Regions from separate parts of the Aneurinibacillus sp. XH2 genome, predicted to be linked through region 1. Evidence: riboswitches for the same ligand, from Rfam matches in the RefSeq annotation. Region 1 holds a riboswitch; each other region holds the start of a gene.
What was found. Region 1 has a riboswitch for S-adenosylmethionine ahead of metK (methionine adenosyltransferase). Riboswitches for the same ligand answer to the same signal wherever they lie in the genome.
Positions count from the first base shown of each region.

Region 2: linked by a shared signal. The riboswitch ahead of ACH33_RS14480 (methionine ABC transporter ATP-binding protein) and the one ahead of metK (methionine adenosyltransferase) in region 1 are both predicted to bind S-adenosylmethionine.
Region 3: linked by a shared signal. The riboswitch ahead of cobA (uroporphyrinogen-III C-methyltransferase) and the one ahead of metK (methionine adenosyltransferase) in region 1 are both predicted to bind S-adenosylmethionine.
Region 4: linked by a shared signal. The riboswitch ahead of ACH33_RS09735 (alpha/beta hydrolase) and the one ahead of metK (methionine adenosyltransferase) in region 1 are both predicted to bind S-adenosylmethionine.

Region 1 covers NZ_CP014140.1:392,165-397,639, reverse strand. Annotated here, with positions in the region: gene ACH33_RS01935 (hypothetical protein) at 1-345, opposite strand, end outside; gene ACH33_RS01930 (response regulator) at 401-1,117, opposite strand; gene ACH33_RS01925 (sensor histidine kinase) at 1,137-2,348, opposite strand; gene metK (methionine adenosyltransferase) at 2,514-3,722, opposite strand; SAM riboswitch class I at 3,876-4,026, opposite strand; gene ACH33_RS01915 (hypothetical protein) at 4,108-4,590, opposite strand; gene ACH33_RS01910 (S41 family peptidase) at 4,731-5,475, opposite strand, start outside.
Region 2 covers NZ_CP014140.1:2,918,702-2,924,176, reverse strand. Annotated here, with positions in the region: gene ACH33_RS14495 (PaaI family thioesterase) at 1-223, shown strand, start outside; gene ACH33_RS14490 (PaaI family thioesterase) at 265-654, shown strand; gene ACH33_RS14485 (thioesterase family protein) at 720-1,127, shown strand; SAM riboswitch class I at 1,439-1,549, shown strand; gene ACH33_RS14480 (methionine ABC transporter ATP-binding protein) at 1,651-2,415, shown strand; gene ACH33_RS14475 (methionine ABC transporter permease) at 2,408-3,070, shown strand; gene ACH33_RS14470 (MetQ/NlpA family ABC transporter substrate-binding protein) at 3,084-3,923, shown strand; gene ACH33_RS14465 (fatty acid--CoA ligase) at 3,946-5,475, shown strand, end outside.
Region 3 covers NZ_CP014140.1:3,112,786-3,118,260, forward strand. Annotated here, with positions in the region: gene ACH33_RS15535 (sulfate permease) at 1-555, opposite strand, end outside; gene ACH33_RS15540 (DUF3906 family protein) at 552-755, opposite strand; gene ACH33_RS15545 (nitrite/sulfite reductase) at 786-2,399, opposite strand; gene cobA (uroporphyrinogen-III C-methyltransferase) at 2,430-3,203, opposite strand; SAM riboswitch class I at 3,322-3,419, opposite strand; gene ACH33_RS15555 (ABC transporter permease) at 3,555-4,745, opposite strand; gene ACH33_RS15560 (ABC transporter ATP-binding protein) at 4,749-5,475, opposite strand, start outside.
Region 4 covers NZ_CP014140.1:1,952,463-1,957,937, reverse strand. Annotated here, with positions in the region: partial or broken gene ACH33_RS18705 (transposase) at 1-117, opposite strand, end outside; gene ACH33_RS09760 (RNA polymerase sigma factor) at 462-1,100, shown strand; gene ACH33_RS18700 (YvrJ family protein) at 1,087-1,242, shown strand; gene ACH33_RS09755 (helix-turn-helix domain-containing protein) at 1,239-1,472, shown strand; gene ACH33_RS18695 (hypothetical protein) at 1,730-1,990, shown strand; tRNA gene ACH33_RS09750 (tRNA-Cys) at 1,970-2,043, shown strand; gene ACH33_RS19255 (phospholipase A2 family protein) at 2,073-2,717, shown strand; gene ACH33_RS09740 (hypothetical protein) at 2,834-3,124, shown strand; gene ACH33_RS09735 (alpha/beta hydrolase) at 3,231-4,055, opposite strand; SAM riboswitch class I at 4,125-4,232, opposite strand; gene lexA (transcriptional repressor LexA) at 4,408-5,031, opposite strand; gene yneA (cell division suppressor protein YneA) at 5,259-5,475, shown strand, end outside.

The sequences.
Region 1 (5,475 bases):
TTGAATCATTGGAAGTAAAGTGGAACTATTCACTTCTTCATTCACATATATTTGAAGTGAGACACCATGCGCTGCAGATACCCAAAGCGCGTGGCGTACCGCGTATTCCAGGTGTTCGTCCGGATTGTCGAGCAAGAGCACCACTTGCAGCGAACCGCTTTTTCTTCCGGTACGCTGCAAATGCGGCGGAAAACGATCAAAAAGGAAGCGGCCGCCCCATACGAGAACCCAAGCCAGTATCACATAGACAGCCGCCGTGATGGCAGCAACTGACCATACCCCATCATGTTTCCCCCCTTTTTTCTTACTATATGCGGAACAAAGCAGGAAGGAAACTGATAACAAACCGCTCCATTATTTATTTGCCCGTTTCTTGCTTCTAACTTTCCGGCTTCTCACACTATGACAACCGTACCCAACCGTTTTTGATCGACATAACAACCGCCTGCGTACGATCCTGCACATCCAGCTTTTGTAGAATGCTGCTGACATGGTTTTTTACCGTTTTTTCGCTGATGAACAATTCTTCACCGATCATGCGGTTGCTTTTTCCTTCTGCCATCAATTGCAGCACTTCGCGCTCGCGCGGCGTCAGCGCCAGAATGTTGCTTTCTTTCTCGCTGACACCAAGCTCGCTCACATCGCTTAACAGCACATTCTCATCATGGTTGTGCTCAATGCTGCTTAGACGACGAAACTCACTAATAAGCTTGCCAGTTACTTTCGGATGAATATAAGCTTCCCCGCGCACTACCGAGTTAATCGCTTCGATTAGCGAGTCGGAATCCATTTCTTTCAACAGATAGCCGGCCGCTCCGGAAAGAAGAGCCTTGTATACATAATTCTCATCATCATGAATCGACAGAATAATAATGCGCGATTCCGGCGCTCGTTCCTTGATGCGCTGCGTAGCCTGCACGCCGGTCATTTTCGGCATGTTAATGTCCATCAGGATTACATCCGGCTGAAATTCAACTGCCATCTGGCACGCTTCCTCTCCATCGGACGCTTCGCCAACAATATGGAAACGATCCTCCATCTCCAAAATCCGCTTAACTCCTTCACGGAATAACTTATGGTCATCTACTAACAGAATCGAAATCTTTTGCTCCGTCATACTAACCTCCATACATTCATTAAGGTTTTGTTTCTATGCTATTACCACGCTTACTGCCTTCTTCAATACGAAGAGGAATACTAAACAGGACGCTGGTTCCTTTGCCGGGGGCGGACGTAATTTTCATCTTGCCCTGCAAAAGCTTGACCCGTTCTCTCATCCCCATGATTCCAAATTGCGGCCGCTCCGCTTTTACCGCTTGGTCGAATCCCACTCCATCATCGAGCACGCGAAAATGCACCACATGTGGCTTAAATTCAAGCCTTACTTCCACATGGCGGGCTTTTGCATGCTTTGCTGTATTGTTTAGCGACTCCTGAATTAAGCGGAATACGGCGACTTCAATCGAATTCTGCAGGCGGCATTCCGGGGTAAGCAACGTAAGCTTCGTCTCGATCCCATGCCGCTTCTCATATTCCTCAAGGTATTTACGAAGCGTCGGCACAAGTCCTAGATCATCGAGTGCCATCGGACGCAGATCAAAAATAATCTTTCTTACATCCATAAGGCTTGCCCTTGTAAGTTCTTTTAATAACCTAAGCTCTACCTTAGCTTCGTCAATCCGATTTTGATTAAGCATTCTCTCAACGATTTCGCTCCGCAAGGTAACATTGGCCATCGATTGCGCCGGACCGTCGTGAATATCGCGCGCCACTCGCTTCCGTTCTTCTTCCTGGGCCTGAATGATCTGAATTCCCAGCAGCTGCTGATTCTGGGCTGACTCCAGCGCAATCCCCACTTTCCTTAAGTTGCCCTGCAGGTAGTTTAGCACAATTCCCATCTGCGCAATCAAGTTTTCCGATTTCTCTATGGTGCTTAAAATGCTGCGGTGGCGCCGCTCCAGCTCGTCCCGCCGCTGCCTGAGATGGAGCTCCTTATCCCTTGAGAGCGACAGCTTAATCTGCATCTGGCTGGCTTGCTCATACGCTTCGCGTATTTCCGCCTCACTATATTGGTGGAAACTACGGCTAATACTAGCCAGCTTCTGGCGCGCCTTTCTCGCCTGCAGTTCAAGTTCATCCGTCTGGCTAATGACCCATTCGATTTCTCTTTTTAGGGCTTCCAGTTCGAGGCTGATATAATTGCTTTCTTTATGCGCGTTTTCCGCGATATCAAAAATCTTTTCCCTACTTTCTTCCACCGACGAAATCGTCTTATTCATGACCTCATCAAGCAGTTGAAAATCAATGTTCGCCTCGGTCACGTACATCCCCTCTCTATCATTAGCCAATAAGTACCATTCGAATTGTTACCTTCTACGCTTCTCTTCCCTACTGGTTGACTTCCTTTATAGGCAAGAAGAACAAAAACTCTTTTCCTATTGTATCATTCATCCCACATAAACAAAACAAGACCCACACACTATTGATGTGTTGGGTCTTTAGTCTTATTTTTATTAGCGAGCGGAAAGTTCAGAAGCTTCTTTCTTAAGAATTTCTGCCTTATCCGTTCTTTCCCATGGAACATTTAGGTCATTGCGACCAAAATGTCCATACGCGGCAGTTTGACGGTAGATCGGTCGACGCAAGTCAAGCTGTTTGATAATGCCTGCTGGACGAAGATCAAAATGTTTGCGCACAAGCTGAACAAGAATTTCTTCATCCACCTTGCCTGTCCCGAATGTATCTACATTAATGGATACAGGCTGCGCCACCCCAATCGCATAAGCTACTTGCACTTCACACTTCTCCGCCAACCCCGCGGCCACAATGTTTTTCGCTACATAGCGCGCCGCATACGCACCGGAGCGATCCACTTTGGTCGGGTCTTTACCGGAGAAAGCGCCGCCACCATGACGAGCATATCCACCATATGTGTCCACGATAATCTTGCGTCCGGTCAATCCAGCGTCACCCTGCGGTCCACCGATAACGAAGCGACCTGTTGGATTGATAAAATACTTCGTTTGCTCATCGAGGAACTCGGCCGGAACAACCGGCTTAATCACATGTTCTTTCAGATCCTTCTGGATTTGCTCAAGCGTTATGGACGGATCGTGCTGCGTAGAAATAACGATCGTGTCCACACGTACTGGTTTGTTTCCTTCATATTCAATCGTTACCTGCGTTTTGCCATCCGGACGCAGGTAGCTCAACGTTCCATCTTTGCGGACTTCCGTCAAACGACGGGACAGTTTATGAGCAAGAGAAATCGGAAGCGGCATCAATTCTGCCGTTTCGTTGCAAGCGAATCCAAACATTAAGCCCTGGTCGCCAGCACCAATCGCTTCAATTTGCTCATCTGTCATCTGTCCTTCGCGCGCTTCGAGCGCCTGGTCAACCCCCTGCGCAATATCAGGAGATTGTTCGTCAATAGAAGTTAGAACCGCGCAAGTGTCAGCGTCAAAACCGAATTTCGCGCGAGTATATCCGATTTCACGAATCGTTTCACGAACCACTTTCGGAATATCTACATAGCAGCTTGTCGTAATCTCGCCCGCTACAAGCACCATGCCTGTTGTTACGGATGTTTCCGCCGCTACACGAGCGTTTGGATCTTTTTCAAGAATCGCATCAAGAATGGCATCGGAAATCTGGTCGCAAATTTTGTCCGGATGGCCCTCCGTTACCGATTCCGATGTGAAGAGATGACGGCCTTTTTTCAGCGCCATGTTCACGTACCTCCTTATAAACCATGAATATATAGATGGTCTTGGTTAAGATACGGTACTCCCTTCCCAAACGTTGTCGCAAAGCAGTAAAAAACCTTTTCCATTATTTTATCCTGGAAAAGGGTCATCTTTTTACTCATTCTTTGCCCTTTATCTTCCAGAATCAAGTATGTATCCATACCTGTTCTGCTGGTTAGCACCGTTCATCGCGCCGGGAACACTTGTCCGCGCTAGCTCGTTGCGCGATGTGGTTGCCGGGCTTCATCGGGCCAGTCCCTCCGCCTGCTCGGGATACAAGGGTCTTCCGTTCTCAATGAGCATATCTTATTTAGGTTTGGATGTCAATAAAGAAAAATACTTGGTTGTTCGTTCGACCGTGCTACCGAACTACATATTCACCGCGGATCATAATGTCCGCCGGGCCTTTTACAACTTTGAGGCCACGGCCGTCATCGCGCGGCAACAACAAATGGTGATTGGCTGGTACCGGCTCGCCCTGCGTAATGTTCGTGCCTGCGGTCAAATCCGGGAGACCATACCCTTCGCCCGGCGGCGTATGAGCGACCACTTTTCCGGTCCGAACAATAAATTCCGTGCCCGCATAGCCAATAATCGTCTTTCCTGCCGGAACTTTTTCCACGATCAGCTTCGCCGCAGCCGGTGTCTGCGTGTCGCTTGCCGGTTTGCCGGGCTGGGATTTCACCACATTCAAAATCTCCTGCTTTACTTTCTCCACATAGCTCTTCGTTACAACCGGATCTGCATCGGAGCCGGGCTCAGGCGTAGCTGCCAAACCGGTGGACACCGCCCCGATCACCAAGGCCAACGCGGCACCTGCCAATCCATATCCCCATTTTTTCATGTACATTCCTCCCTGCGTATACTGATCTAAGGGAAGAAGCCGGGCATCTCTCCCCGGCTTTTCCATCCTCCCAATTACGGTATAAATGGTTATCTAATTGTATATACGCCCGGGAAGGAATTTTGTTGTGAATCCATGCTTTACTTTACATAAACGAACAGATTATCCCCTCTCGTTTCGACAAGGATGGACGGAAAGTCGCTGTCCAATTTTTCAAGCGAAAGCCAGAGGACACCTTTTTCGTTGCGTACATATGCATTATTTTTGCTCGGATATTTGCGCACAGTTTCACCACAGCGCATGGTCGCTATTTCCTGGGACGCATCCCAATAAACTTGGCAACCATACAATTGGGCAAACGGGCGAAGCGCGATAAACCATTTGCCATCGATTTTTTTCGCAACGCTTTCGCCCGCAGGAATACCAGCCACCGAAGCAGTCCCGTTCGAATGTAGAACAAGAGCAGTGGAACCATGCAAATACGAAATCGCCTTGATAACCTGCTCATTCGGGTTTTCTACGATAATATCCGGCGTAATGCCGTGCCCGTTGATCTTCCGAAGTTTCGGGGAGAAATACTCTTCGATCGTCAGCTTTAAAATCCCGCCTTGTTTCAACGGTACCAATTCCTGAACCGTGCCTTTGCCGAATGTTTTGGTGCCGACGATTTTGGCAACATTGTAATCCTGTAGCGCGCCTGTCAGCACTTCGGACGCGCTGGCCGTTCCTCCGTTTACAAGGACGACAACCGGAAGCGAGATCGCTCCGGATTTGGCCATAATCGCCGTTCGTTTGCCGCTTCGATCTTTTACATATACAAGCGCGCCTTTATCGATAAATTCATCGGCAATTTCCAGCGCCGCATCCAGGTAGCCGCCGCCGTTG
Region 2 (5,475 bases), 1.1 Mb from region 1:
ATGCGTGGCGTTATCGATGAACGTTCAGTATATGGCTCCAAGTGGAAAGGGCGCACGGTTACGTGCAGTAGCGACAGAAAAGAAAAAAACAGCACGCGCCGGTTTTTACCAAATCGAGGTGGAACACGACGGCGAAAGCATCGCTCTGCTTGACGCGGTCGCTTACCGCAAGAGTGGGTTTTTTCTTGAGGAAATCGGACAGAACGCAGCTAATGAAGAGTAACAGGACGCGTTGGCAGCGCTGGATTGGCAGGAGAGACTACCATGAAATCAAACAATCGTTTTAACCAATATCTTGGTATTGAAATCGAGCACCAGGACGAAAATAGCTGCACGGCAGTGCTTCATATTCGCCCGGAATTGTACAATAGTATCGATGGAGTGGTGCATGGCGGAGTGACAAGCACGCTTGCTGATGTGGTCATGGGGCACGCGGCCGCGCCTCATGTTAACGGTGTGCAGCAGTGCGTAACATTGGAGAGCAAAATCAACTATTTGGCGCCTGCTAGGGGAAATAAGCTGATCGCACAATCTAGGGTAATCAAGCGCGGAGGCCGTACTATTATCATGCAAGCGGAAGTGCGCACGGACGATGGGGAGCTGGTTGCCGTCGCGCTTGGCACATATGCCCGTGTAAAGACAACTCCACAGTGATGTGGAGTTGTCTTTACATTCGTATAAGAAAGTATATGTTGCTTTATAAGGAAGGAGAAGAACGGGTGAAAGGATTACAACCGGGAGAGACAGAGACGTTGGAAATTGTCGTGCAGGACGATATGCGTCCTACGTTTGACGGCAACGTGGTTCACGATGTAATGTCGACCGTGACTATGATTTATTATATGGAAAAAGTCGGACGCCATGTTATTTTGCCTTACCTTGAAGAGGGGGAGGAAGGAGCCGGATACGAAATTCAGGTTAAGCACATTGGGCCTGCGGTGGTGGGGCAACGGGTAAAATTTACAGCCTTATGTACGGAAGTTACTCCGAAGCGAGTCGTTTGTGAAGTGACCGCGGAAACATCAGAAAATATTGTTGGTACCGGAATTTTTACACAGGCGATTTTTAAAAAAGAAAAAATGGAGGCACGTATCACGGAGTTACGGCAAACCATTGCACAAAAATAATGAAACAGGAAGACCGTGGAATTTTCAATCGCGGTCTTTTTTATCGGATCATTAACAACCTTATCAAAACAAATATTGCTACTATTCGATATAGTATTAAGAATTAAATGTAAATTTATTGACCGCGAAAATATACAGCTACTATAATCAATATAAATATGGTGTTATCTGCATATACAATGATAAACTGTGATGGTTTTTATATGTCTCAGCAATGTAGGAGAAAATTAAAAAATCTATAATTCCTAGTTGACATTATGGTTTAATGTGTTAGAATAAAATCAACAAATTGAAAAGGCAAATGATTAGGACTCTTATCCAGAGAGGTGGAGGGACTGGCCCAGTGAAGCCTCGGCAACCATCAAAGAAACTCTTTGACACGGTGCCAATTCCAGCAGCGCTCGCGCGCTGAAAGATGAGAGGTCCGGCAAACTTGTGATGAGTGTACGCCGACCTCTTGCAGCGCAGGAGGTCGTTTTTATTTCCCCTTGTGCAATCTAGGAGGAATAAAGGAGTGAGGAGTATGATTAAATTACAGAGTATTAGTAAAAGTTATACCACACCGAACGGGACATTTCAGGCAGTAGCTCCAACGTCGCTGCATGTGGAGCCAGGGGATGTGTACGGTATTATCGGGTTCAGCGGTGCTGGTAAGTCAACTTTGCTTAGACTGGTTAATTTGCTGGAGCGACCGGACGAGGGAAAGGTATATGTGGATGGTCAGGAGTTAACCGGTCTATCAAATCGAGAGCTGCGCAAAGCGCGCCAGTCCATCGGCATGATTTTTCAGCATTTTAATCTGTTGAATAATCGGACGGTGGCGGACAATGTGGCGTTTCCGCTAGAAATAGCCGGTCTTCCAAAAGAAGAGAGAAAAAAAAGAGTACAGGAGTGCTTGGAGATTGTAGGGCTGGCCGAGAAGGTGGACAGCTATCCTGCCAAGTTGAGCGGGGGACAAAAGCAGAGGGTCGCTATCGCCCGGGCGTTGGCCAGCCGGCCGAAAGTGCTGCTATGTGATGAGCCTACCTCAGCGCTTGATCCGCAGACGACGCGTACCATTTTATCTTTTCTTAAAGAAATCAACCAAAAGCTAGGCGTAACGATTCTCATCGTCACGCATGAAATGAGTGTAGTGAAAGAGATTTGCAACAAAGTAGCAGTCATGGAAAGAGGTCATCTCGTCGAAAAACTTTCGCTTTCTGAACGGGAAGTAAAGCCGAAAACTGAAATCGCCCAGCTATTATTCGAAGAGGAAACAGGCAAGGAGAGAGGGATAGCCAATGTTTGATAATGTGATTGCTTTATTGCCGGAAATTGGGGTTTCTATCGTAGAAACTTCTATTATGGTCGGCATTTCAATAGGCTCAGCGCTTTTGCTTGGCATGCCGCTGGGGGTTCTGCTTTTTCTGACAGGTAAAGGACAATTGCTGGAAAGCCCCATTTTATTTCGAATTTTAAGTTCGCTCGTTAACATTGTCCGATCGTTTCCCTTTCTTATTTTGCTCGTGGCATTGATTCCGTTGACGCGAACATTGGTCGGAACGACGATCGGTCCGGTGGCTGCGGCTGTTCCGTTGTCGATTGCAGCCATTCCATACTTTGCACGTCTGGTGGAGCAATCGCTTCGTGAAGTTTCGAGAGGAGTTATTGAAGCCGCGGTGGCAATGGGGGCGTCTACATATCAGATTGTTTGGAAAGTGTTATTGACAGAAGCGCGCGCTGGGCTTACGCTCGGACTCACAGTATTGATTGTCAGTTTTCTTTCCTATTCTGCGATGGCCGGCGTTGTCGGAGGCGGAGGGATCGGGGATTTAGCGATTCGCTTCGGCTACTACCGATTCCAGACGGATGTTATGATTGTGACCGTGCTTTTATTGGTGGTGCTTGTACAAGTCATTCAATTTGCGGGCAATCGTCTTGCACATTATCTTGATAAACGTTAAGGGAGAGATCTTTGTGAAACAAAAACCGTTTATTCTTATTGCATTAATTTCATTAATAGTAATCTTTTTGACAGCTTGCGGAGGACAAGAGAGCGAAACGGCAACAGGAAAAACGCAGGGGAACAGTAAAGAACTGGTTATTGGTGCGACGGCGGGGCCGTATAGTGATCAGGTGCGTTTAGGAATTAAACCTATTTTAGAAAAAAAAGGATACAACGTGAAGATTGTTGAGTTCAACGATTACGTGCAGCCGAACCAGGCGCTGGCTGAAGGTTCGCTGAATGCGAATGTGTTTCAACATGTCGTGTATTTGCAGAACTTTGCGAAAGAGCATAACTTGGATATTCAAGATGTTATCCAGGTTCCGACGGCTCCGATCGGCATTTACTCGCATAAGCATAAAACACTGGAAGAAGTGCAGCCGGGAGCGACCGTTTCGCTTCCGAATGATCCTACTAATCAGGCCCGCGCGCTTGTCATGATGCAACATTTCGGTTGGATCAAGTTAAAAGAAGGTGTAGATCTGCTTCGCGTATCGGAAAAGGATATCGTGGAGAACAAGAAAAATATCAAGCTCCTGCCGCTGGAAGCAGCCCAGCTTCCGCGCTCGCTTGAAGACGCAGACTACGCATTTGTCAACGGGAACTTCGCCATCGCATCGGGCTTGAAACTTACGGAAGCGCTGGCGCTCGAAAAGATTCCGGATCAATATATGAACGTGGTCGCTGTGAAAACGGCGGACAAAGACAGCCAGTTTGTTAAAGATTTAATCGAAGCATATAAATCTCCGGAGTTTAAAGAAGTTATCGAGAAAGAATTCCAGGGATTTGTCAAACCTGATTATTTAAAATAAGCACATAGGGGGGAAGAAAACGATGAGCACAACAATCGGAGATGTTCTTGAATGGTCAGTCCGTAATTTTCCGGATAAAATTAGCTTAATTTATGAATACGAAACGAAGCATCACCGCTGGACATATACAGAATTGAATCAAAAAGTAAACCAATTTGCCCGGGCGCTTAAGCGCCTGGGTGTCCAAAAGGGTGACGTTGTTTCTTCCTTCTTATATAATACGAGCGAGTTTGTGGTTACATTGTTTGCGACGGCAAAAATCGGCGCCATTTTTAATCCGATTAACTATCGGCTAGCTGCACATGAATTGCAATATATCCTACAGGATGGAAAAGCAAAAGTATTGTTATATGAAAGACAGGGCTCAGACGTGGTGGAGAAAGCGCGTGAGCTTGGGAATCCGGTCGAACATTATATATATGTGGATGAACCGTTGACAGAAGGAGCGCTTGGATTTTACGAACTGCTTGAAGCAGAAGATGTTTCCCGTCCGGAAGTGGAGGTATCGGAAACCGATTATTGCATTATGATGTACACAAGCGGTACTACCGGACGCCCGAAAGGCGTACTTCACACGCATCGCAGCAAAATTCATCATAATTTTATGATGATGCAATGCATGGGCCTAACAAAGGATGACATTGGTCTTGCCGCCGCGCCGCTCAACCATACGGCGGAATTGCATACTTCTTTCCTGCCGCGTGTGCAGGTGGGAGCGACTAATGTGCTTTTGCACCATTTTGACGCTTCCCGTGTGCTGTACACGATCGAAAAAGAAAAAGTCACGCATATGTTCGCGGCACCAACAATGGTCAATATGTTGCTGTATGCCGACGATTTTGAAGCGTACGATTTATCATCATTGCGTCTGCTCGAATACGGCGGAGCGTCCATGGCTCCTGTCCTTATCCGCGAGTTTGAGGAGAAAGTAGGCGCGGACTTAATCCAGATTTACGGTACAACCGAAATGGGCCCGTGTATGTCTGTGCTGTACGCAGACGAACAATTAAAAAAAGCCGGCTCTGCTGGAAAGGCAAGTTTGACGCATGAGTTGCGTATTTGTCGCGTCAATCCGGACGGCACGCCAACGCATCCAGATAACATTTGCGAGCCAGGCGAAATCGGCGAAATTCTTGTCAAAGGTCCGTGCATGATGGAAGGTTACTACAACCGCCCCGAAGCGACGGAAAAAGCGCTGGCTTACGGCTGGTATCATACGGGCGATATGGGCGAGTACGATGAAGACGGCTACATTTGGATTCGTGATCGCATAGATCATATGATTATTTCCGGTGCAGAAAATATTTATCCGCGCGAAGTGGAGGATCAATTGCTGGAACATCCGGGCGTACGCGAAGTGGCCGTGGTGGGCAAACCGGATCCGAAGTGGGGACAAATTGTGTTTGCCTACATTGTCCGCAGCAAGGAAAGCAATGTGACTGCGGAAGAGCTGGATACGTTTCTTGTGGAAGGAGAGCGACTGGCGAAATACAAACGTCCACGCGCTTACTGCTTTGTCGACGAGCTTCCGAAAACGGCCAGCGGCAAAATA
Region 3 (5,475 bases), 940 kb from region 1:
CGAAAATGCCTCAAGCGCACCGCCGATCACAAGCAATCTTCCCAGCCAGCGCTGCCATTTTCCCTGTCTGCTAAGATGCGGCCACTTCACTTCCGCTATCTTAATTAGTCGCCCCAGCACATACGCCACACTAAACGAGACCAGAGGAACCGCGATCCAGAAGGAAATAATGACTGCAAGTTTGCTGACGAATAAGGATTTGTACGCGAGCCCGATGCCGACAATCGAACCAACCGTCACTTCACTCGTTGACAGGGGAACCCCCATCAGATTTGCTATAAACAGCGTGAGTGTCGCTGAGGCCAGAATAATTATTACAATCTCCACAGTGAGAATAGAGGAAGAGATGATACCTCCCCCGATTGTTTTCACTACTTCGCCTCCACCTAACACAGCACCGAGCAAAGCAGCTGCACCTACAATCAGCATTGCGAGCTTCTTATTTTGAATAGCTCCCCCGCCATACGCCGCGCCCATCGCAGCGGCTGTACCGCTGGCGCCGATATTCATCGCGAAAAACAGGGCAATGGCAATGGCCGCGCACGTCAGAATCATGGCTCGATCACATACCCCCGGCCCGTTCCAGCCGGCTTTTTTTCTACAATGGCTATCTCCGCAACCGGCCTCGGCGGCAAAAAATAGCGTTCAATTTGATTCTGGGCGCTGCGGAACGCTTTTTCTTCATTTTCATGTATGACTACAACGGCAGCTGTTCCCCCATCCCTAAACAATATCTCAAATCTATAGATAAACATCGCCTCACCTCTCCTATGCCCAGGCATCCTTTATACCAACTGTTTCAGAGCCGCATCCAGCCTCTCTTGGAACGGTGTAATTCCAACACGCTGTACGAAATCAAAGAAGCTTTCCTTGTTCCGCTTTTCTTCCTTATAATAGGCAAGCAACGGCAACACGACCCGGTGCAGTTGCTCGCCAAGCACGCGTCCTTTCAGCTTTTCGTTAAATTTCGCGTTCGGGCCCAGCGTACCGCCAAGGAAAATATCGAACGCATCTTTCATGCCGTCTTCCGTTTTAACAAGCGCTCCCTGAAAGCCAATGTCAGCAATTTGCCGCTGACCGCATGAGTTCGGACAACCGACCATATGCATGCGAATTGGTTCATCCAACTCCACATGTTCATCTAGATATTCCGCCAATTGGCGCATTCTTTCTTTCGTTTCAACGATCGCAAGATTACAGAATTCATTGCCGGTGCAAGAAACGGCGAAAGCAGTAAAATTCTTCGGATACGGTGTCAAACGTTCCAACACTTTTTCTTGCAACAGTTCTTCCACTCTTTCATCCGGTATGCCGGTAATTATGATATTTTGCGAATTGCATGTACGCAGTGAGCCATTACCATATTCATCGGCGAGATGCGCCAGTTCTTCCAATTCCTGTGCCGACATACGTCCTACCGGAACGGACAGACCAACATAACTCAACCCTTCCTGGCGCTGTTTATGAATACCGGTAAAATATCCTGCATTCCATCCCTTAATCTTATCTTCGCCCCGCGTCTCCAGCTCGCCGACAAGCTCTTTTAACTTGGCAAGAAACTTCTCCGCTCCCCAATCAGCGACAAGAAATTTCAAGCGTGCGTGATGACGCTTCTCCCGGTATCCATAGTCACGGAAAATCGTTGTAACGCCGACCGCTACCTTCACGACTTCTTCCGGTCGCACAAATACATCGAGCTGTTGAGCCAAATACGGACGGGACGATAGTCCGCCGCCAACCCAGACATGAAAACCGATGATTTCCTTGCCAGCGATTACTTTCGTGGCCGGGGTAAACGCCAGATCGTTAATTTCGGCATGACCGGCATTATAAATATTGCTAGAAATCGAAATTTTATATTTGCGCGGCAGGTTGGAAAAATCCCGGTTCATTAAAAACGTATCGGACAACTGTTTCACAAGCGGGGTCGTATCTATTAATTCGTACGGATCGAGCCCCGCAAGCGGATTGCCAACAATCGTACGCGGGCAATCGCCGCACGCCTCAAATGAGGACAATCCGACGGCAGCCAACCGTTCAAAAATGTCCGGTAAATTTTCGATCCGCAACCAGTGAAACTGAATCGCCTGACGTGTCGTAATATCGATTAAATCCCTGCCATAATCATGCGCGATACTCGCAAGCGTGCGCGCCTGCTCGGACGTAAGATTTCCGGACGGAACCCGGACACGCATCATAAAGCACCCGTCTTTCGGGCGCTGCTGATATACACCTGCCCACTTAAAACGATCCATATCATCCGGCGTAATGGATTCAAAACCAGTTTTCGCATAACGATAAATGTCCTCAATAACATCCAGTCCATCTTTCTCCAGTTTTATTAATTCTGTTTTATTCAATTTCTCCTTATTTTGTGCCCATATTGGTGTATAACTCATTCATACTCTCTCCTCTCATCTCAGCGAATATTATGCAATAATGACTTGACGCAGCTGTTGTTCATACCAAGCTAACTGCTCCCGCAGGCGGACAACCTCGCCTACGACAATCACTGCCGGAGAACGAAAGCGTGCCTGTTGTACCTGCTCTACAATCGTCTCCAATGTACCTATAAGCGTCTCCTGATTTTCGCATGTACCCCAGCGGATAAGTGCCACAGGTGTCTCTTTGGCCCGGCCGTACTTATGAAGATTTTTCACAATTTCCGGCAAATTGCCGACCCCCATGTAAAATACCAGCGTATCTACCGCAGTGGCCAACTTCTCCCACTGAATACCACTTTGCTCCTTCTCTACAGCTTTGTGGCCAGTCACAAACGCGACGGAGGATGAATAACCACGGTGCGTGATAGGTATTCCTGCATAAGCCGGAGCAGCGATACCCGATGTAATGCCCGGCACAACTTCATAGTCGATGCCGGCCGCGATACAGGCTTCCGCTTCTTCCCCACCGCGCCCGAAAACAAATGGATCACCCCCTTTTAAACGAACAACCTCTTTCCCTTGCACAGCCTTCGCCACAATGATCTCGTTAATTTCCGTCTGGGATAACGAATGGTGATTTGTCTCTTTTCCGCAATAAATGCATTCAGCCTCCTTTTTTGCATAATCAAGCAGCTTTGGACTGGCCAGACGGTCATATACAATCACATCCGCCCGTTGTAGAAGCTCAAGCCCACGCACTGTAATCAACTTTGGATCGCCTGGCCCGGCACCCACAAGATACACTTTACCTGCCACCATATAACCATCCCCTTTTTTTCCAAAAATAATATTAATCAAATTTGTTTTATATGTTTAATTTAATTAAAAAAGCCCTGCTTCATTAAAGAAGAAGGGCTTATATTCTACGCTCCCCTCTTCCTCATCTTCAAGCGTGTGCTTTCTGGAATTGGCACCTAACCGAATTAGGTTGCCGAGATTTCATTGGGCCAGTCCCTCCATCTCTCTGGATAAGAAAGAGAATTCATATTATATTGATCGGATTTATTAAATTTGATTATACTCGGCTTTTTCTAAAAAGACAATACTTTTCAAAAAAATCCTCTCATTCATTATGCAAAGAGGCTTCAGAGTTAAAGAGCAGCCCGCTTCTTATTCATAACGCAACGCCTCAATCGGATTTAGCTTTGCCGCTTTGTTGGCAGGATACAATCCGAAGAAAATCCCGATGGAACTGGACACGGAAAATGCAAGCAAAACGGTCTCCCATGAAATCAAAAGCGGTATATTAGCATAGGAAAAGCCGATAGCTGATATACCAATACCAAGCAATGCTCCGATTAAGCCGCCGATTAACGACAAAATCATCGACTCCAGTAGGAACTGAAGCAAAATATCTTTCCGCTGCGCTCCAAGCGCTTTGCGGATTCCGATTTCTCTTGTCCGTTCCGTCACGGACACAAGCATAATATTCATCACGCCAATGCCGCCCACCACGAGGGAAATGCCAGCTACAATGCTAAAAATCAGGGTAATCATTCCAGTCATTTGCGAAAACTCTTTAATATTGTCTTCCATACTTAAAACTTCATAGTAATCTTTATGGTTATGCTTGCGGTTCAAATAATCCTTGACCTGCTTCATCGCAGGCCGCAATGCTTCTTTGGAAATGGCGGTCATTTCAATGTTGCTTACCGTTTGGTTTTCAGACAGCTCATTCGCAAAACGAAACGGAACAAACGCGCTCTTTGCTTTGGAAAAATCAAAGCTTACTTTCTCCTGCTTAAATACGCCGATCACCACTACGCTCCGATCGTTAAAACGCACGCGCTGACCGATCGGGTTTTCCGTCCCGAACAATTCCTGAGCTGCTCCGTCTTCCAATACGATAACCGGTCGGCGGTTTTTATCATCCTCGTCGGTAAAAAAGCGGCCTTGCACCATGTGGAGCGTGGGTTGTACAGCCGGAAGCTGGGCCGTCGTCGCCCTTACTTCGACGGTTTTCTTCTTATTGAGCCAGTAAAGCTCCGTATTGCCTACGTAAGAGTTGGCTACGGCAGCGGAAATGTACGGACTCACCTGCGGCAAATATTCCGCATCTTCCAAAGTAAGCGCGTTCGGATCTTCAGGCTCCTCCGTATCGTAGCGGGTATATACCATAAATTTATTTTGGCCGAACTTGCTTACCTGCTGCACGACCGCACTTTCGCCCCCTTTCCCAAGCGTCATAACCGCAATGACAGACGCGATACCAATAATAATCCCCAGCATCGTTAGAAAAGAACGCAGCTTATTGGCGCGCAAACCGTCCAAAGCCATGCTTAAGCTTTCCAGCAAACGCATAGATTACACCTCCTGTTGGCGCTCCGACGCCAGTTGTTGCGACGCGAATAATCGATCCCGCACGGGGTCATCGGCGACTACCTGGCCGTCGCGGAAGCGGATTAACCGCTTCGCATAGCATGCGATATCCGGTTCATGCGTAACAAGAATAATAGTCGTTCCTTGTTCATTTAACTGTTGGAAAATGTCCATAATTTCAATGCTTGTCCGCGAATCAAGCGCCCCGGTTGGCTCATCAGCCAGCACAATCGCCGGCTCATTTACGAGGGCGCGCGCAATCGCTACCCGCTGCCGCTGTCCGCCTGATAACTGATTCGGAATATGATTCATACGTTCGCCGAGCCCGACACGCGCAAGAGCCGCACGCGCCCGTTCCGTCCGTTCCTTTCTTCCGACCCCGGCATAAATCAGCGGCAATTCAACATTGCGCAGTGCGGTTGAACGCGGCAAAAGATGAAAGGTTTGAAAAACAAAACCGATTTTTTGGTTACGTACATGGGCAAGCTGCTTATCCGACAAATTCGTTACTTCCATTCCGTCTAAATGATACAGCCCGCTCGTCGGTCGATCCAGGCAGCCAATCATGTTCATAAATGTCGATTTTCCCGAACCGGATGGTCCCATAATAGCGACAAATTCCCCTTTTTCAACCGTTACGAAAACATTCTTCATCGCATAAATATCGCCACCGCCTGTGCGGTACACTTTGGACATATTCTCTACTTTTACC
Region 4 (5,475 bases), 1.6 Mb from region 1:
TTGAGATTCGATAAGCTGTTCATGGGCTTTTAGGCGTTTACGAATTTCTTTGTTTGTACGTTCAATCCAGTTGGTTGTATAAATGACACCTCGGATCGAAGAAGGATAAGACAAAAAGACTCTAAATATTGGTGAATAACCTTACACAAAACACAAAATAATTACGTCATCTATATTATGGAAAAGAAGCAAGAGTATATAATAATTCCAGCATATAAATTATCGGTTTCACACTGGGTCTTTGCCCGTATTTCTGAGGTTGGGGAGTTCCGTATCGTGGCCCTTCACAAATCAAATGTAGTGCAGGATGTAATTTATAATAATTGAAAGGAGAGGGTTGTAGCCTCTCCTTTTTTCTTAGGGACAATAGCCAACTAAAATATATAATTTATGTTTAATTGATATTTAAGGTTGTTTTAATTCCTATATATCCCTTTTTTATAAAAAAAGGGGGGATATCATTGAATAAACCATATTCTTATGGGAAATTAAAAGGTGGGTTAGAAAGGAGCGTAGTGAATTTTATTCAACAATATAAAAGAGGATTATCTAATCGTGTTGTGAAAAGCTTTTTATATAATCAGGAACATTTTCATTTGTTTTTAAAAGCAATTTGTTTTCCTACAGCAGATAATATCGAAGAATTAAATCAAGCCTTCCGAAGACATTATATTGTTATCCGCTTAACTCACTATCTGTCTAAACTTCTAAGTCACACCTCACGAGATTATTACCACAAGCACAAAAAAAGACAGTATCATTGTCTACTTATTTTCGATCAGCCGATTAACAAGGGAGATTCCGTTGAAACCATTGGCAATCTTATAGATATAAATGAAAGTGATACTGCGGAAAAAGTAATTAATAAACAAGATAATTTTTTAGAGCACATCGAAGACTCTTCTTTGTATCACATCTTAACTACATTGAGCAAACGGCAGCTCGAAATTCTAGAATTATCCTTTCTGGACAATCTCACTCATAAACAAATCGCAAAAATCTTAGGTATTACACCTCAAGCTGTGTCTAAATCATATAGACAAGCAGTAAAGAAGCTAGCAGAAGCATACAAAATGAGGGATTCTTATGGAACAGTTTGACTGGGTAGGGGTGATTTCTAATGTAGGCTTTCCCATTTTTATTACGATTTATTTATTGGCTCGCTTAGAAAAAAGTTTTCAGCAATTGGAGAATATAGTGAAAGAACTAATTGACGAAATAAAGAAGAGGGAAACAAAATGAAAAAATTGTATGAACTGGTTGACAATATTCATGATAAAGAAACAATGTTAAAAATTATTAGATTGTTTGAGCCGAAAATTAAAAAATCAAGTCGTTTTATTACCTATTCCGAACAAGAAGATATAGAACAAGAACTACGGATTGAAATGATAAAGGCGATTCAACGATTTGATACATCTAATATACCTGGATTTTTTGAGTTTTTAGAGAGAGCGAATAGTGAAAAGTAAATAGAAATGCAAAAAGAACCTTCCTTCCATAAAAGGTTCTTTTTTTGGTTGTTTTCTTTATCACCTATTCCCTTTTAAGACATAGAAGCCAGCACCTAATCATTCGTTCACCTAAAGTATGGAATAAAAGCGATTATAGTAAAGGGAGTACTAGAGTTATTCCAAAATTCTATTTTTTTAAAGTGGTTGTTATTTTACACCTTGATTCCCTTTTCTATAGTAGAACTTCACAAAAGAGCTAAAGGAGGGAAAATATCATGAGTTCTCCAGAGAAATTGTTTCGCTGTTTCCAAGAAGCAAGGCGAAGTCAAGCACAATACTCTAAATGCTTGCAAGACATATGCTCAGATGGAGAGGAAAAACTTTTTCAGGAGTTAGCTATGGATGCTGCAAAACAAGTAAAGAAAATTAAAGATTTTTACAGAACTTACTATGGGACAAACCTCACATCTTGTCATTGTCGAAAGGAAAGGGGTGATTTATCTAAAAAATTTTTTGGCGGTATAGCCAAGTGGTAAGGCAAAGATCTGCAAAACCTTAATCCTTGGTTCGAATCCGAGTACCGCCTCCACCAAATTTTTAATAAGGAGAGTGTAACTTATGAAACAGTTTGTATCCGATGTTCAGGAGCAACAGTTGGTTGAGCAAGCGAAAAAAAATAAAGACTTTAATATCCTTTTGAAAGGATTAATTAAAGACAACATCTTATTAGCAAAAACCACAGCTTTTACATTAAAAAAAGGGGAAACTATTGTAAATGTTTTGGAGGTCAAATTAGGGAACATAAAAGTTCTTTTTACTGAGTCTGAAGTAGAATCAGTTTTTGGGAGTAAAATTGAAAAGAAAGGAGATATAATCGAAACTACTGGTTATAAAGTTATTGACAACCAAGTTAGTATTGTATATAACAAACAACATACTGAAAATGAGTTTCAAGAAATCCAAGAAATAATGAACGAAAAAATTAATCAAATTGATAGTCTTGATAATAAAACAGAATTAATGGATCTTCCATGTATTTATGGAAATTATTGCGGTCCTAAGTGTGGGTCTGGAACACCAATTAGTCCTGTTGACTGGTGCTGTAAGCATCACGATGATTGTTATGGGAATAATGGTTATTTTAATTGTGAATGCGATAGAAAGTTAATTCATTGTTTAGCACCTTACGTATATGAAGGAAGCGAATGGGCAATTATTATAAATGCTTATTTCCTTAAGCAGTATGAATATAATTGTACTTAAAAAGGTAATTAGAATCATTACAGAAGTAGTGTATTAAACACTACTTCTTTTTTTTGGATAAAATTCCTTGAATTATAATATATAATAAATTTAAATCTAATGATTGAGGTGTTGTTATGAATCAAATTAAATCTCCATGTAATATTGTAGGTTTGGTTTCTTTTTTGTTTTTAGTTTTTTCCATAATAGCCTTTTTTAGTGGTTTTCGCTTATTTGGATCTGAATGGGTGTTGTTTTATGGAAGTAATATAATAGGTTTACTAATTGGAATATCTGCCTTTTTCTTTGAAAAAAATAAACAAATGAACTATTTAAGTAAGTTAGGACTTTGGGGTAATTTAGCCATGGCTATTTTGTTTTTTCCGCCTTTTTACTTTATTTGGGGCACTATTCTTTTTGGTCCTTAAAGTTTTTGATATAGTCAATAATTTGGGGTCCCACCACATCGCCACCAAGCTAGTGAAAAGGAAAAGTTGAGAATCGAAAAACTTGATCATTTTTCCTTCCCAACTATCATATGATCCAGTCGCTCCAATTCTTTTTCCGGGTTTCAAGCTGCTGTAGCCAAGAGCAGGTATGAGCAAAAAGCAATTCGGAGGCAGAAATGGTAGAGAACGTATGATCAGCCCCTTCAAGCGTGATCGCACGACATTCCCCTGTAATCTGCTGCCGCAATACGCCTTCATACAAATAGCAGGCGTCAACCGGAATGACTTCGTCGCGTGTCCCGTGCAAAATAAGTGCATCATCAAGAAAACCAGCGCCAGATACAAGCGGTTGTGCTTCTGCAAGTGAAATGAAGAATTCTTTTTTAAGACGGTAGCCACTGTATTCCGTTTCGCCGTTTCGCATTGCTTCTTCATATGCATCGTTGCCGATGATGCGGGTAATATCCGCGAACGGATGGGCTACCGGTGCCCAAAGAATCAGCGCATTTACCCGCGTATCTCGTTCTGCAGTCAAGCGGGCAATGGCACCGCCCAAACTATGGCCGAGCAAGAACACACGTGTTTTATCAATACAATCGATGCTTAGTACATAATCAAGTACATAACGCGTTTGCTCAATAAAACTATCGATGCCGTAAGAACCGTATTCGCCATTGCTTTCTCCGCATCCAGCATAATCGAAGCGCAGAACAAAATAGCCTTCCGCTGCCAGTCTGCGCGCCGCTTTAACAAATAAGCGGTTAACCCCAATCCGATTACCGACAAATCCATGGCAGATAATAATTACAGGCCAGCATTTCTCCTTTTGTTTCCTTTTTTCTGCGCATGGATAATGCACACTGGCGACAAGTTCAAGACTTTGATACACGATGGTAATACTGCGTTCCATATTATTTCCTCCTTCAATAAATAAAAAGCTTTCTTCTGAAGAGAAGAAAGGAGGAGAAGAAAAGATCCTTTCTTATCTTTCAGAACAAAATGTCCTGTAGGATGTAGCACCTTGCGAATGCATCCGCCGGTTGCTGGGTTTCATTGGGCCTAATCCCTCCACCACTCTTGATAAGAACAAGAAAACCAAGTATAAAGATGTGATATATTACCTTAAAGTATAGCTACAGATGCTATTGACGTCAATAAAAACTTAAATTCAAACCTGTATAGTTGGTATTATTTCTTTTGCCAAAAACACGCATAACTAAAGAAAGCAGCCTTTAAAGGCTGCTTTCTTTAGTTCTCTAGATTTAATGAATGTTGCGGTATACCCCGATTACTTTGCCAAGAATGGTAACTGCAGGAAGCAAAATCGGCTCCATCGTCGGATTCTCTGGCTGCAAGCGAATGTGATTTTTTTCTTTGAAAAAACGTTTAACGGTTGCCTCATTTTCTTCTGTCATCGCCACGACAATGTCCCCATTGTTGGCGGTTTGTTGTTGGCGAACAATGACGTAATCCCCGTCTAAAATACCGGCATCAATCATGCTCTCTCCTTGCACACGCAGCATATAGACCGTATCATTTCCAACCATGTTTTCCGGCAACACGAAGTATTCCTCAATGTTTTCCACCGCTGTAATCGGCATACCGGCCGTAACTTTCCCCAATACGGGAATCGTTACAGTCTTAACGGACGCGTCTGTAGCTTCATTGCGCTCCCCGTCTAAAATTTCGATAGCGCGCGGCTTTGTCGGATCGCGGCGAATCAGTCCTTTTTTCTCCAAGCGTGCCAAGTGTCCATGAACCGTAGAGCTGGAAGCGAGGCCCACGGCTTCACCGATCTCACGTACGGACGGCGGATAGCCTTTTTCCCTGACTTCTTTCTTTATGTAATCAAGGATGGCAAGTTGACGGCTGGACAGCTTTTTCATACTAACACCCCATTCTTTCTATGAAATCTTCCTTGTTCTTAATTATATCAACATTTGTTCTAGTATACAAACATAAGTTCTAATCTTTGTTGACAAGAACGCTTGTTCTGATTAATATATTGATATACAACTAAGAACAAATGTTCTTTTTCATTCAGTTCTATTATACATAGACAAGCATAAACTCTCAATAACGAAAGCGAAAACAATAGAAGGGGGATAGTACGATGAAGATGAACAAGAAATCATTACTTATCGGAATTATTATCGGTATGGGTATCCTCGGCATGGCAAATCTTGTGTTTGCATCTATTGGCGGAAACGATAAGCCAGCGAACCCACTTGGTGTTGAGGTGATAGTAGAAGCTGGCGATACGCTCTGGTCGATCGCTGATCGTTATAATGAGAAGGCTGGCATGTCCATTAACGAGCTATTATTTTATA